4 regions of the Methylophilus sp. 'Pure River' genome follow, and region 1 is predicted to be linked to each of the others. Evidence: predicted binding sites of a transcription regulator. Region 1 holds the regulator's gene; each other region holds the start of a gene.
What was found. The regulator sigma-54, encoded in region 1, starts transcription at its own class of promoters, with help from an activator protein. The targets are predictions, from matches to a motif close to TGGCACNNTTCCTGCT.
Positions count from the first base shown of each region.

Region 2: msuE (FMN reductase) is a predicted target of sigma-54. The motif match lies at 1,595-1,610, and genes of this name have one in related genera.
Region 3: ACIDE9_RS10055 (TorF family putative porin) is a predicted target of sigma-54. The motif match lies at 2,198-2,213, and genes of this name have one in related genera.
Region 4: ACIDE9_RS02430 (TorF family putative porin) is a predicted target of sigma-54. The motif match lies at 1,802-1,817, and genes of this name have one in related genera.

Region 1 covers NZ_JBKOUE010000009.1:81,444-84,800, forward strand. Annotated here, with positions in the region: gene lptA (lipopolysaccharide transport periplasmic protein LptA) at 1-340, shown strand, start outside; gene lptB (LPS export ABC transporter ATP-binding protein) at 352-1,098, shown strand; gene ACIDE9_RS11720 (RNA polymerase factor sigma-54) at 1,105-2,652, shown strand; gene tyrS (tyrosine--tRNA ligase) at 2,696-3,357, opposite strand, start outside.
Region 2 covers NZ_JBKOUE010000002.1:322,149-325,505, reverse strand. Annotated here, with positions in the region: gene sfnG (dimethylsulfone monooxygenase SfnG) at 1-922, opposite strand, end outside; gene msuE (FMN reductase) at 949-1,524, opposite strand; gene ACIDE9_RS03780 (SfnB family sulfur acquisition oxidoreductase) at 1,968-3,200, shown strand; gene ribB (3,4-dihydroxy-2-butanone-4-phosphate synthase) at 3,270-3,357, opposite strand, start outside.
Region 3 covers NZ_JBKOUE010000007.1:125,832-129,188, forward strand. Annotated here, with positions in the region: gene mauB (methylamine dehydrogenase (amicyanin) large subunit) at 1-144, opposite strand, end outside; gene ACIDE9_RS10050 (methylamine utilization protein MauF) at 206-1,063, opposite strand; gene ACIDE9_RS10055 (TorF family putative porin) at 1,315-2,157, opposite strand; gene ACIDE9_RS10060 (helix-turn-helix domain-containing protein) at 2,661-3,357, shown strand, end outside.
Region 4 covers NZ_JBKOUE010000002.1:20,545-23,901, forward strand. Annotated here, with positions in the region: gene ACIDE9_RS02420 (ammonium transporter) at 1-390, opposite strand, end outside; gene glnK (P-II family nitrogen regulator) at 406-744, opposite strand; gene ACIDE9_RS02430 (TorF family putative porin) at 818-1,729, opposite strand; gene ACIDE9_RS02435 (accessory factor UbiK family protein) at 1,987-2,235, shown strand; partial or broken gene ACIDE9_RS02440 (YifB family Mg chelatase-like AAA ATPase) at 2,281-3,192, shown strand; gene ACIDE9_RS02445 (hypothetical protein) at 3,290-3,357, shown strand, end outside.

The DNA of each region.
Region 1 (3,357 bases):
CAGTGGACAGCGTATTGAATACAACGCACGCATGGACAAGGTACAGCTATATACCAACGCCTGGGTCAAACGTGGTGAAGACGTCGTCACCGGCGACTACATCAGTTATGACGCCAATGCAGAGTACGCCGAAGTGATTGGTGGCACCAAAGCCAACCCAAACGGCACTGCTGGCAGCCGCGTCAAAGCAACCATTCAGCCCAAAAACAAAACCACGCCGCCTGTGATTGATAACAAGCCAACCTCGCAACAAGGGCTGCGCATGAACCGCTCACTGCAAATCAAAGTGGAACCGGCACCTGCCGACGCCAATAATGAGCCCGCGAAAGTGCAACCTTAAAGAACGGCCTTATGCAGACAACAGCTTCACCAGATCATAACCATTTACGTGTCAGCCACCTGAAAAAGGCTTACCAGGGCCGCACCGTGGTCAAAAACACCACGCTAGAGCTACACAGCGGCGAAGTGATTGGTCTGCTCGGCCCCAATGGCGCGGGTAAAACCACCAGTTTTTATATGATTGTTGGCCTGGTCGCACTGGACGATGGCAGCATTACACTCAATGGCGCAGATGTGAGCCATTCCCCCATGCACGAGCGCGCGCGCATGGGACTGGCTTACCTGCCACAAGAAGCGTCCATTTTTCGCAAAATGACAGTGACCGATAATATTTTATCGATTCTGGAAACCCGCCCTTATACAGAAGAAGAACGCGAAGCGCGGCTGGAGTCCTTACTGGATCAACTACATATCCAGCATATCCGCCATAGCCAGGCCGTGAGCCTGTCGGGCGGTGAGCGCCGCCGAGTAGAGATTGCGCGCTGCCTGGCCACCGATCCGAAGTTCATCCTGCTGGATGAGCCGTTTGCCGGGATTGACCCAATTGCGGTGATTGAGATCCAGAAAATTATCCGCTACTTGAGCAGCCAGAATATCGGCATTTTGATTACAGACCACAACGTGCGTGAAACCCTGGACATTTGTGACCGGGCATATATCGTCAATGAAGGCGCAGTGTTTGCCGCTGGCACGCCAGACGAGATCATTCAGAACGAAGGCGTACGTGAAGTCTATCTGGGCAAGAATTTTAGGCTGTAACCAGTTATGAAGCAAAACCTGCAATTACGCATCTCACAAAACCTGGCGCTCACACCGCAGTTGCAGCAGTCTATCCGGCTGTTGCAGTTGTCGACGCTGGAGTTAAGCCAGGAGCTGGAAACCATCCTGCAGGAAAACCCGCTGCTGGAAATGGCCGATGGTGAAGAGGGCGAATTTGAAGATAACGCCCCCACCGCAACCGGGGCAGCAGAATCTGAGCTACCCGATGCAAGTTCGTTTGATGTCGCGACGCAAACAGAAATTACCGCGCCAGCAGAGACCTTGCGCGAAGAGTTGCACGAGGAGCTCGGTGGCAACGAAGGCGAGCAGGCCAATCTGAGTGAAGAGTTTTCACCGCCCGAGTTTGAGGACGACTATGAAGAGTTTGGCAGCACCAGCAACTGGGATGAAGCAGGCCGCAACAACCTCGATGATGAAGATAGCGACTTCTCCCGCCAGGATGCTAGCAACATCAGCCTGCGCGAACACCTGATCAACCAGATGCAACTGGCACACCTGTCTAAGCGGGACATGGATCTGGTGAAGTTCTTGCTCGACAGCATTAACGATGATGGTTATTTAGAGCAGGATTTACAGGAGATTGTCGACCTGTTGCCGCCAGAATTGGAAATCGAGTTACTGGAGCTGGAAACGGCACTGAAATTGATCCAGAACTTGGATCCGATTGGTGTCGGTGCACGCGACCTGCGTGAATGCATCCTGCTACAGCTGCAGGTACTGCCGCCTGAAACGCCTTATCTGCGCATTGCAATGGCGATTGCCAAAGACCACCTGGCATTGCTGGCCAACAAAGACTTTGTCAAACTGCGCAAGGTACTCACTTGCGACGAAGCTGCGCTCAAAGGTGCGCAGCAACTGATTCGCCAGCAAAACCCGAAACCCGGTAACGAGTTTGCCAGCTTTAGCCATGACCACTTTATTCAGCACGATGTGGTGGTCAAAAAAATCAAAGGCATCTGGATGGCCTCGCTCAATGACGGCGTGATTCCCAAGCTGCGCATCAACCAGCTCTATGCGGATATTCTCAAGCGCAACCGTGAAAGCTCTGGCCAATACCTGCAAAGCCAGATGCAGGAAGCGAAATGGATGATTAAGAATATCCAGCAGCGCTTTTCGACCATCCTGCGCGTCTCACAGGCGATTGTAGACAGGCAACGCAACTTCTTTGAGCATGGCGAAATTGCCATGCGCCCTTTGGTATTGCGCGAAATCGCCGAAGAGCTGGACTTGCACGAAAGTACGGTTTCACGGGTCACCACGCATAAGTACATGCTTACACCGCGCGGTGTGTTTGAGTTGAAATACTTCTTCGGTAGCTCGGTAGCGACCGATGCAGGCGGCTCTTGCTCAGCCACTGCGATTCGCGCCCTGATCAAGCAAATGGTGGCCGAAGAGAATCCGAAAAAACCACTGTCGGATAACCAGATTACGGACACTCTGGCGCAGCAAGGCATTGTCGTTGCACGCCGCACCATCGCCAAATACCGCGAATCACTGAATATTCCACCAGCCAATTTACGCAAATCGCTATAAAACAAAAAGGCCGCAATTGCGGCCTTTTTGTTTAACAGGCTTTTTATTTAATGGTGATTTTGGCAAACTTGCGTTTACCCACTTGTGCCACCACAGTCACGCCTTTAGCCAGCGGCAAGTTCTTGTCGTCGACCTTCACACTATCCAGTTTCACCCCACCTTGCTGCACGGCACGCATGGCTTCACTGGTGCTTTCCACCAAGCCCGCCTGCTTCAGTAACTGGCTGATGCCTATGCTGTCGCCATCAATCACCACTTCCACCTCAGGCACATCATCAGGAATACCGCCTTTGGCACGTGTCTGGAAGTCCTGCAGGGCTTTTTCAGCCGCGGCCTGGCCGTGAAAGCGGGCGACGATTTCTTGTGCAAATCCAACCTTGATATTGCGCGGATTGTCACCAGCAGCTACTTGCGCCTTCCACTCGGCAATCGTTTCCAGGGTAGCAAACGACAGCAGGTCAATGTAACGCCACATCAGGTCATCAGAAATAGACATTATCTTGGCAAAAATCGTCTCTGGCGCTTCGCTGATACCAATGTAATTACCCAAAGACTTGGACATCTTGTTGACGCCGTCCAGGCCTTCCAGCAGCGGCATCATCAGCACACACTGCTGTGACTGGCCAGCCTGCTTTTGCAACTCACGGCCCATGAGCAGGTTAAATTTCTGGTCTGTGCCACCCAGTTCCAAATCTGCCTGCAACG
Region 2 (3,357 bases), on a different contig from region 1:
CGATCAAATTGGTTTTAAAGCCATCGTTGTATTGCACCAGGTCTTCAAAGGTCGACTGGGCCCAATTGCCTTCTTTCTCAGGACTGGCAGCACCTGCATTTTTCACCTCATGGCCAAAGGCATTCACCGCTTCCGGGTTAGCTTTGGCAATAATCTCGGCCAATACTGCTTTTGCTTCCTCTTCGGTATCACGCGCAATCACAAAGGCATTGACGCCGATTTTGACCTGGTGATTATTAGCAGCAGCTTTGGTACGAATATCATCCACTTGTGCCTTGATACCCTCAACCGTATTGCCGTTGGTGAAATACCAGTCAGACACGCTGGCTGCGTTGTCACGCGCGGCACGTGAGCTGCCACCCTGGAAAATTTCCGGATGTGGCTGCTGCAATGGTTTTGGTTTCAGGGTGTAATTGCTAAAACGGTAGAAATCGCCCCGGTAGGTAAAGTTATCTTGCGTCCAAATACCTTTAAGCGCCTCAATAAACTCTTTAGAACGGCGATAGCGCTCATCATGGTCCAGCCAATGCTCGCCAATCGCGGTGAATTCACCACGAAACCATCCAGACACAATATTCACGGCGATACGGCCTTCGGTCAGCAGATCAATAGTCGCCAACTGCTTGGCCGCCAGCACCGGATTCCATGGCCCGGGCAAAATCGCTGCAATCACTTTTAATTTAGTGGTCGCCGCCAATAACGCGTGCGAAAAAGACACAGACTCATGCTGGAATTCCGCGCCATAGCCCGCCGTAAAACGGATCTGGCTCAAGGCGTATTCAAACCCGGCCTTCTCGGCAATTTGCGCCAGTTTGCGGTTGTAGTCGATATCCCAACTGGTGCGTTGCTCAATGTTACTCACCACCAGGCCGCCACTGACGTTAGGCACCCAATAGGCAAATTTAATGTTTTCTGTACTCATGTTTATTCTCCAAATAGTCGCCTGGCTTATACCGCCAGCAAACGGTCTTTATTAATCAGCTCACGATGTTTGAGCAAAGGCAGGGCTCGCTCGACGGCCAACGCGATACGCGCAGTGACGGCCTCACTTTTCACCTGGTAGTTTTCAAAATCGGCTTCGGTGGCATACACACCGATCGGCAAAGTCAGTGCCTGGAAAAAGCTAAACAGCGGACGTAACTCATGATCAATAATCAAGGCATGGCGCTCGCTGCCACCTGTCGCCGCCAGCAACACCGGCACATTGACCAGTGCTTCGTAGTCAACCAGGTCAAACAGGTGTTTAAACAAACCGGTGTAAGACGCGCGGTAGACCGGCGTCGCGACGACTAACAGGTCAGCGGTTTCAATGGCCTGAATATCTTTCTGCACCTTGAGTGGCAGCGCTTTGGGGTCGTAAGACGCGACCAGGCTGCTGCTTATTTCATTTAATTCGATCAGGTGCAGATCAATCGGCAATTGCTTACCCAACTGTTGGGTGATTGCCTCCACCAGCGCAGCTGTTCTGGAAGGCAATTTATAACTACCGGACACGGCAGTGACTTTTAACGGACGGCTCATCATGACTCCTCATTAAGATTGCTGCTGCCGCTTTGCATGTGCAATAGCGGTCAGGCCAGCTCACTTAATACTTAGCAGCATCCATGCCAAACTAATTTAGTGTTAAATTTCAAATACTTATACTGTTTTTAATGATTTTCACCCTGTTGAATTCAGGCCTGTTTTGCTGATGCACTGCTGCTATACCAGCAACCCCTCTCAAAATGCAGCAGCTAAGTCATGGCTTGTTTGTGCATTGCACAGGCTCAATTGCTGATTAATCAGCAGACATTCAGCAAAAAACTGTTTCTATAGAGGCGGTGAAAAATACAGATTGCATGATTGTTATTTAAAAACAATTAGTTAACTATTGGCATGCTAAATGCAAAGTCATACACGGACGCGCAGCCACTTTTTAACTAAACGCTGCGTATTTATTCCCAACCTTTACTTGATAAGGATTCAATATGACTGCACATGCAAGCAAGATTGCGCATTTGCCTAATCACCAGCCGCGCCAACCGGCACATATCATCACCAGCGATGCCGAAGCCATTAGCGTGGCCAAGCAAGTTGCCAGTGAGATCGCCAAAGAAGCCATACTCCGCGACCAGGAAAGACGCTTGCCACGCAAGGAGCTGGATTTATTCTCCAGTAGCGGCTTATGGGGCATTACCGTACCTAAAGAATATGGCGGTGCGTTTGTGTCGAATAAAACACTGGCGGAAGTGATTGCCACGGTGGCAGAAGCCGACCCCAGCATTGGCCAGATTCCACAAAACCATTTGTATATGGTGGAAGGCCTACGCTTGGACGGCACCGAGTTTCAAAAGAAATATTTTTATGAGCTGGTGCTGCAAGGCGTGCGCTTTGGTAATGCGTTTTCTGAGATCGGCACCCGCAGTGTCAATGATGTCAAAACCAAACTGACACCGACTAACAGCGGCTACTTCTTAAACGGCAAAAAATTCTATTCTTCTGGAGCCTTGCTGGCTGACTGGGTACCCGTGGTGGCCAAAGATGAACAGGACAATACCGTGGTGGCTTTTGTGCCTGCAGGCGCAGAAGGCCTGACCATCATTGACGACTGGTCCAGCTTTGGCCAGCGCACCACCGCCAGCGGCACGACTATTTTGGAAAATATTTTTGTGCCTAGCGAATATGTGTTGCCGCACCATTTGGCATTTGACCGCCCGACCGCCATGGGCCCAGTCGCCCAAATTATCCAGGCCGCTGTCGATACCGGCATTGCGCGTGCCGCGTTTAAAGATACGCTGCACTTTGTGCGCAACTACACCCGCCCATGGATAGATACCGACCTCGAACACGGTTACGAAGACCCGCACACCATTAAAGACATCGGCGACTTGCAGATTCGTTTACACGCGACTGAAGCTTTGTTGGCGCGCGCCGGGGAATACATAGACGAAGCGCAACGCAACCCGAATGAAGACACGGTGGCAGAAGCGTCTATCGCCGTCGCCGAAGCCAAAGTGCTGAGTACAGAAACCGCACTGCTGGCGGGTAGCAAACTGTTTGAACTCGCTGGCACGCGCTCGACCCTGGGTGAATACAACCTGGACCGCCATTGGCGTAATGCGCGTACGCATACGCTGCATGACCCGGTACGCTGGAAATACCATGCCGTGGGCAATTACAGTTTGAACAACGTGAAACCACCACGCCACCCTTGGATTTAACGCGTTCATTCAAGTGGTTACAATAAAGCCCTCGTATGAGGGCTTTATTGCTTTAAGCGATGATTAGGTTTAACCGCTATAGACCATGGCAGCATCCAGCAATTTGCTTCGTTGGCGGACACCATGCATGCGTGGCGGTGCATAGGTCAACTGCTGC
Region 3 (3,357 bases), on a different contig from region 1:
AGTGATCTCTGAACCGAGCTGGTTTGGCGTTGCATCCGCCATGGCCAGGCTGCTGGATAGCATGAGTGCTGCCAAAACCAGCCCCCCCGCCAAGCCTGTCGGCTTAGCTTGACGAATCATCGATGGATGATCGAATGTTGTCATAAATCCTCCTAATATTTTTAAATGGATAGAACTTGCTATTGCGTCTGGTGTTGCTACCGGCTTACAGCATCACCAGCATTAAAGCTGCTGAAGCGATCGCCAATAACAGGAAACCATCAACTTCAACTGCACTTTCCTGCCAACGGGCCAACCAGGCTTGAACCGACTGATCCTTAACAGGTAAGAAGTTAACCGCCACTGGCAAGCAGCGACCGATATTGAATACGGCAATCACGGCAATGCCCGCCTTGACACCCCCACTCAGCAAAGCCACGCCAGTGACGATGTACAGCATCGGCGTTTGCACATAAGTCAGGTAGTTCATGCCCAGCGAGAAACCATACAGCAGGCCAATCACAGAGGAACGGAAGCGGAAGCGTGCATCATGTGGTACTTGCGCACGGCGTTGCGGATAAGGCATTTTCAAAAAGCCGAACTGGTGCAAACCGTAACCAATCGCCAGCGCTGCCAGGCCGATCACCGAGTACTGCAATGGCACTTCGGCAAACAGCAGCCAGCTGATACCACCCAGCGCGCCACCGAGTACCGCAGCACCGATGGCATAGCCCACGGCATGCGTGAAAAAGGTAGGCGCCCAACGGGCAACCGAGCCGAATGAGTAGCGGCCTGCCGGTCTCAATAAACTTAAACTTGAATAACCGCAAGGAGACCAGGTAGACAGCAAGCCGCCGACAAAAGCCAGCAACACAAACAAGCCAGTGAGTGCCATCTCCACCGACATCGCGCTATGCATGACGCGACCGGCAAACACACCGGCGGCAATCGCGGTGAGCATCATGATGAAGCGGGTGCCGGTCGATTGTGATTTTGAAAAATGATACGCATCGGGGACACAGGTCTCGGCTGCGTAAGGTTGGGACGAACGGCTGATGGCAGTGGCCCCCATGTTCATACTCATATTTCCTCCTTTGGCCTGCTGGCCTAAGCTTTGTTTTAAATGAAGCATGAATATAGCGGCCTTGATTCACGGGCTTTAGCAAAAATCGGCATATCCCCTTTATGAACGATTTATGAAGGCCAAGTCATGCCAGTTTTTACTATTGAAATAAAGCCCCTTCTTTGTGAAGGACATGTTGGAGATATCTGGAAGGGGCTATAAACCGGGAACAGCTGGCCCGGCGAGCCAGCTGGCAGGCGAAAAATCCGCGACTACATATTCAGGCGGATATAGCCAAAGAACTTGTTCTGGGCCGTTTTATAGCCATCTGCAGCTGTGTACCAATCATCGTTGGCATCAATCGCCACATAACTGACCCCTGCGTTCCAGCCTTTCAAACTACCGATACTGAAGTCCTTATTGAGGCCAACCGAGTAATCGGTGTAATTGCCGATGTAATAGTTTTTAACCACCTGGTGGCCAACATGGAACACACAGTTGATGCCGGTATTGGCTAATGGCGTGGTGTAACTGGCCTCGACATAGTGACTGCCTTTGGAGCCGCCCTCGCCCATCTCGTGATTGCCTATCATGGCGTGCCCCATGGACACCGTGTTCACTCCAAACCAGTCTGTCAGTGAATGTGAGTATTTAAGATTGAACTGATGGTAATCCACCGCGATATTGGCTTCTGCCACATGCGGATGCTGGCCAACATAGTGCCGGTTTTGCGGGTAGTAATACTCAATAAAACCTGCTGTCACTGTGGCATCGTTAGCAAACGTTTTTTTAAAGCCGCCATACAGATCGATCTCGTAGGTGTTGCCATAAATCGCATCTTTATTCACATTGGTATAACCCAGCCCCAGGAACCAGCCACTATCATGAGAATAATCCACGGCCGCCTGAAACGCGCCACGGCCACGGCCATACGAAATGCCTCTGAACAAATAATCGCTATAAATGCCCACATTGCCATTGAGATGATGCGGGGATGCAACTGGCTCAGCCGGCCTCCCTTTATCCAGGCTAATCCCCTCTTCTGCGTGCGCCGGGCTGGCCAGCAGGGCAAATAAAAACCACGCGCCAAACAGGCGCTTTCTTTCCTCGTGCATAGATTTCCTCTCTCATCGCTCTTTAATTTTTTAGTGTTGATGCATCAACCGGGCTAGAAAGAAAGGCAGGGAAATTCAGACATACAACCACATGTCATGACTGGTGTTTTGCAACATTGTTTGTCATGATGCAAACACCGCGGTCACCCATGGTTACCCCCTGCCTGGCACTAGCGGCTAGTTGATTCGTTTCAATTTGAAGCGATGTGACAATAGCGACGATGCAGGAAGCGATGTAGCAAGAATTGGCAAAGCTGCGGAAAAATGCAGAAAAAGCCTGCGTGTTTTGCCGTTTATTGCTATCCATCTGGACATTTCCGCTCTAAAGTGGCACTTACAGGCAGTTTTTCTGTCATAAAAAATAATAAAACAGGGTGTTTAAGGCCTAAAAAGCAATAAAAATAATAAAAAACAATGAATTTAGTCCGAATATTTATATAAATGGACTTTCATGGATATCCCCACCGCACTCTCTAAAGCGGTGAATATCAGGAGCGATTAAAATGGGGTTTAGAGAAACAATACTGGGGCTGGACCAGCTGGTCAGCCCTGACTTTCACTTGGTGAAACGCAACACCGGCGATGTGCTGGAACAGGCAGATGCTTTGCCGTTTTGGTCACAGGACTATACGCAGTTGAGTAAAGGTGTTTTTTCAGGGGCCGTGAATAGTGTGAGCTGCAACGGCATCCAAATCTTCACTGAAACCATGAACCGGGCCGTGGACCAGATTGCCAGTGCGCCGCAAGACTCTTATGTCATCGGGCTCACTACAGTGGTCGAAGGCGAAGCCAGTTGGGGATTGCTACCCGTGCGGGTCAACTCGCTGATTACCCTGGATAAAAATGCGGAGCTGTATTTCAGGACATCGACCATTTCAGAAATTACCGTGGCGGTCATCCCGGCCAAACGACTCGAAGCCTATGCAGAGAAGATAGACTGGATGAACTTCAGCCAGGTGATGGGGGCGATCAAACCGGTAGAGTTACTGCCAGCGAATGTCGCCAGGCTATTACTTAGCGCACTGCAATATGGTTTGCAATTTGGCGCCGAGCAGGAGCAACAGCTGGATAACCGGCAAAAATGGGAAAGCTTTGAAGAAGACCTGATGTCGGCCTGTTTGCATGCACTGTTCCACGCCAGTGAAAATACGCATCCGCACTTTGATCACCGCATTCCGCGTTATATTGTGAATCGCGTCA
Region 4 (3,357 bases), on a different contig from region 1:
GCCTTCACTAAACGCCATACTGTAGCCGTAAGCCGCCCACAGCACAGACACCAGAGAGAACACCACGAAGACTTGCATCAACACGGAAAGCATGTTTTTCTGACGCACCAAACCACCGTAGAACAAAGCCAGGCCAGGGATAGTCATCAAAATCACCAACACAGTGGCGACAATCATGAATGCGGTATTACCCACGTCCAAGGTTGGCGCAGCCTCTGCGGCAGCAGGTGCGGCTTCTGCAGCAGGGGCTTCAGCCGCCGGTGCTGCATCAGGAGTAACTGTTTCTTGAACTGTGATGGTTTCTGTCACAGTCTCTTCAGCATAGCTGACTGGGGTTGCCGCCAGGCCAATCAAGGCAACCAGCGATAACATGGAAAGAATTTTCTTCATAGCTGAAGCCCTTTCTTATAGCGCATCCGGACCGGTTTCGCCGGTACGTATACGGTAAACTTGTTCCAGATCGAAGACAAATACTTTGCCATCACCGATTTTGCCAGTTGCAGCCGCTTTCTCGATCGCATCAACGACCTGATCCAGCATGTCGTCCTTAATGGCGACTTCCAGCTTCACTTTAGGCAAGAAATCAACGACATATTCTGCCCCACGATATAACTCGGTATGCCCCTTTTGACGGCCAAACCCTTTGACCTCAGTGACTGTGATGCCTTGTACGCCAATGTTGGACAAAGCCTCACGCACTTCATCAAGCTTAAATGGCTTGATTATTGCGGATACAAATTTCATTTGCTTCTCCCGTTGTTAACTCTGACGGGCACAATGCCCGCCAGATCTAAACTTACTTACTTCTGACTAACTTTTAGAATGTACGGCCCAATGTGAACACCAAGCGACCATCATTCAGGTCTTTAGTTTCGGTAGTACCGTTGATGGAACGGCTAAAGCTTGTACCGCCGTAGCCACCGCCCCAGTATTTGTCGTTACTGGCTTCAACCCAGTATAAACCAGCAGACCAGCCCTCAGACTTACCCACTGCAAAACTTTTGCTCAAACCCAGTTTCCAGTCAGTGTAGTCAGGGTTGGTTTCATATGTGCCTGGCGCACCGTTGGCAGTTGGGAAACCACTTGCCTGCAATTTACCAGCAACATTCATATGACCCACGTGAGCGACCAATGTCAGATCCCACCATGGCAATGGATAAGCCGCGTTCAACTCCAAATACATAGAACCTTTGGTGCTACCATCCCAGCCAGTTGCTTTCTCAGCACCAAACCAGTCTGTTAATGTATAAGAAACTTTAGCGCTGATCCAGTCATAAGACAAACCGAAGTTCAACTCGGTCGTATCCCATTTACCACCGGATTTTTTACCTTGGTCAGCAGTCAAGCCATCATACTTTTTCCAGGAACCGCCCGGATACATATATGAATATACACCAACGGTATAGCCTAACTTTTCTACAGCTGGGATCGTACCGTTGTAACCTGCATACACGTCAATTTCAGTTTGTGCATCAGGATAAGTGTTTGGTGTTACACCTGAACCCCAGATACCGGCATAGAAACCGCTGGAGTGAGTAATATCCATACCGCCTTGTACGGTTGGTTTGTGCCATGTTTGTGACAAACCACGGAAGTAGTAGTCAGATACGAAGCTGATGTTTGCTGTCGCATCCCAATTGGACGCTGGCGCAGCTTCTTCAGCTGCATATGAACTTTGTGCAAAAGATAATGCACCCAAAACTGCTGTGAGCAAAATAGATTGACGCATTTATGAGTCCTCTCTCTGTGAAAATCTTTGATCGAATTGTTGTAAACGAGAATGAAACAACATTGACCACAAAGCAAGGCACGTGCCAATCCATATAAACAAATTAAATCATATATTTAAATAATAAATTACATCTAAAATATTAAAATAACATCGCAATAAATTGTTTTTAATTGGAAATGACGTTTATATATTGAGGTAATTATATTTTCAAGCCAGTCATACATGCTAAAATATTGTGCAAAGGAGCCTTCATCATGCTATTCACCAATGAAAAAATTAAAGAATTATCTTTTAAAATCAAACAACTAGTGGATTCAAGCCCCATTTCAGAGCTAGAAACCAATTTGCATGCACTATTTCAGGGCGCGCTCACCAAAATGGAACTTGTTTCGCGGGAAGAATTCGATATTCAATCCGCATTACTGGCACGTACTCAACAGCAATTAAAAACACTTGAAGAAAAAATCACCCAGCTGGAACAGGCGCACGCAGCCAAAAAGTAAAAATTAATTTACAATTGTTAGCATTCTAATATTGAAGGATGCGACATGAGCCTGGCGGTGCTATACAGTCGTGCATTGAGCGGCATGGACGCGCCAGAGGTGGTGGTAGAAGTGCATCTGGCAAATGGCTTGCCTAGTTTTACGATTGTCGGACTCCCTGAAACAGAAGTCAAAGAGAGCAAGGATCGTGTGCGTGCGGCGATACAGACCGCACAATTTGAGTTTCCTGCCCGCCGCATTACTGTCAACCTGGCGCCTGCCGACTTACCCAAGGAAGGCGGTCGCTATGATTTACCCATTGCACTGGGCATACTGGCCGCTTCCGGGCAATTACCGAGGCAACATCTTGCCAATTATGTGATTGCTGGCGAGTTGGCGCTGACAGGTGAACTGCGGCCGATTCGTGGCGCATTAGCCATGACTTATCAACTTCTTCAGGATAAATCCAACGCGAGAGCAGCCATTCTGCCCCAAGAGAGTGCATACGAAGCCAGCTTAGTAGAAGGCTGCACCATTTTTGCAGCGAACAGCTTGCTCGAGGTGTGCGCCCACCTGTCAGGCAAGCAATCCCTACCCCAGCATCCCACAGTCACTACCGACCCGCAACGCGAGCAGCCAGACTACAATGAGGTCAAAGGGCAACTACGTGCCAAGCGCGCACTGGAAATTGCGGCAGCAGGCCAGCATAGTTTGCTCATGAGTGGGCCACCCGGCACAGGCAAGAGCATGCTGGCCCACCGCTTCGCCAGCATCTTGCCCGAGATGACGACGCAGGAAGCGCTGGAAAGCGCGGCCATATTGTCACTGTCCGGACAATTTCCGGTGGCAGACTGGAAAAAACGCCCCTCGCGCGCACCACACCATACCGCCTCCGCCGTCGCATTAGTTGGCGGTGGCAGCGTGCCTCGCCCTGGTGAAATCAGCCTCGCACATCATGGCGTGCTTTTTTTGGACGAGTTTAACGTTTAGCTTTTCTTATAATATTGTCAATATGACTTTTATTTATATACATCAATAGTATATATGGACACCTCCAACGTGAAAGTAATTGACAATGATCAATATCGCAAGAGCAAACATAGATTTTCCCTTTTTGGCAATCAATCTACATGTCCTGCATAA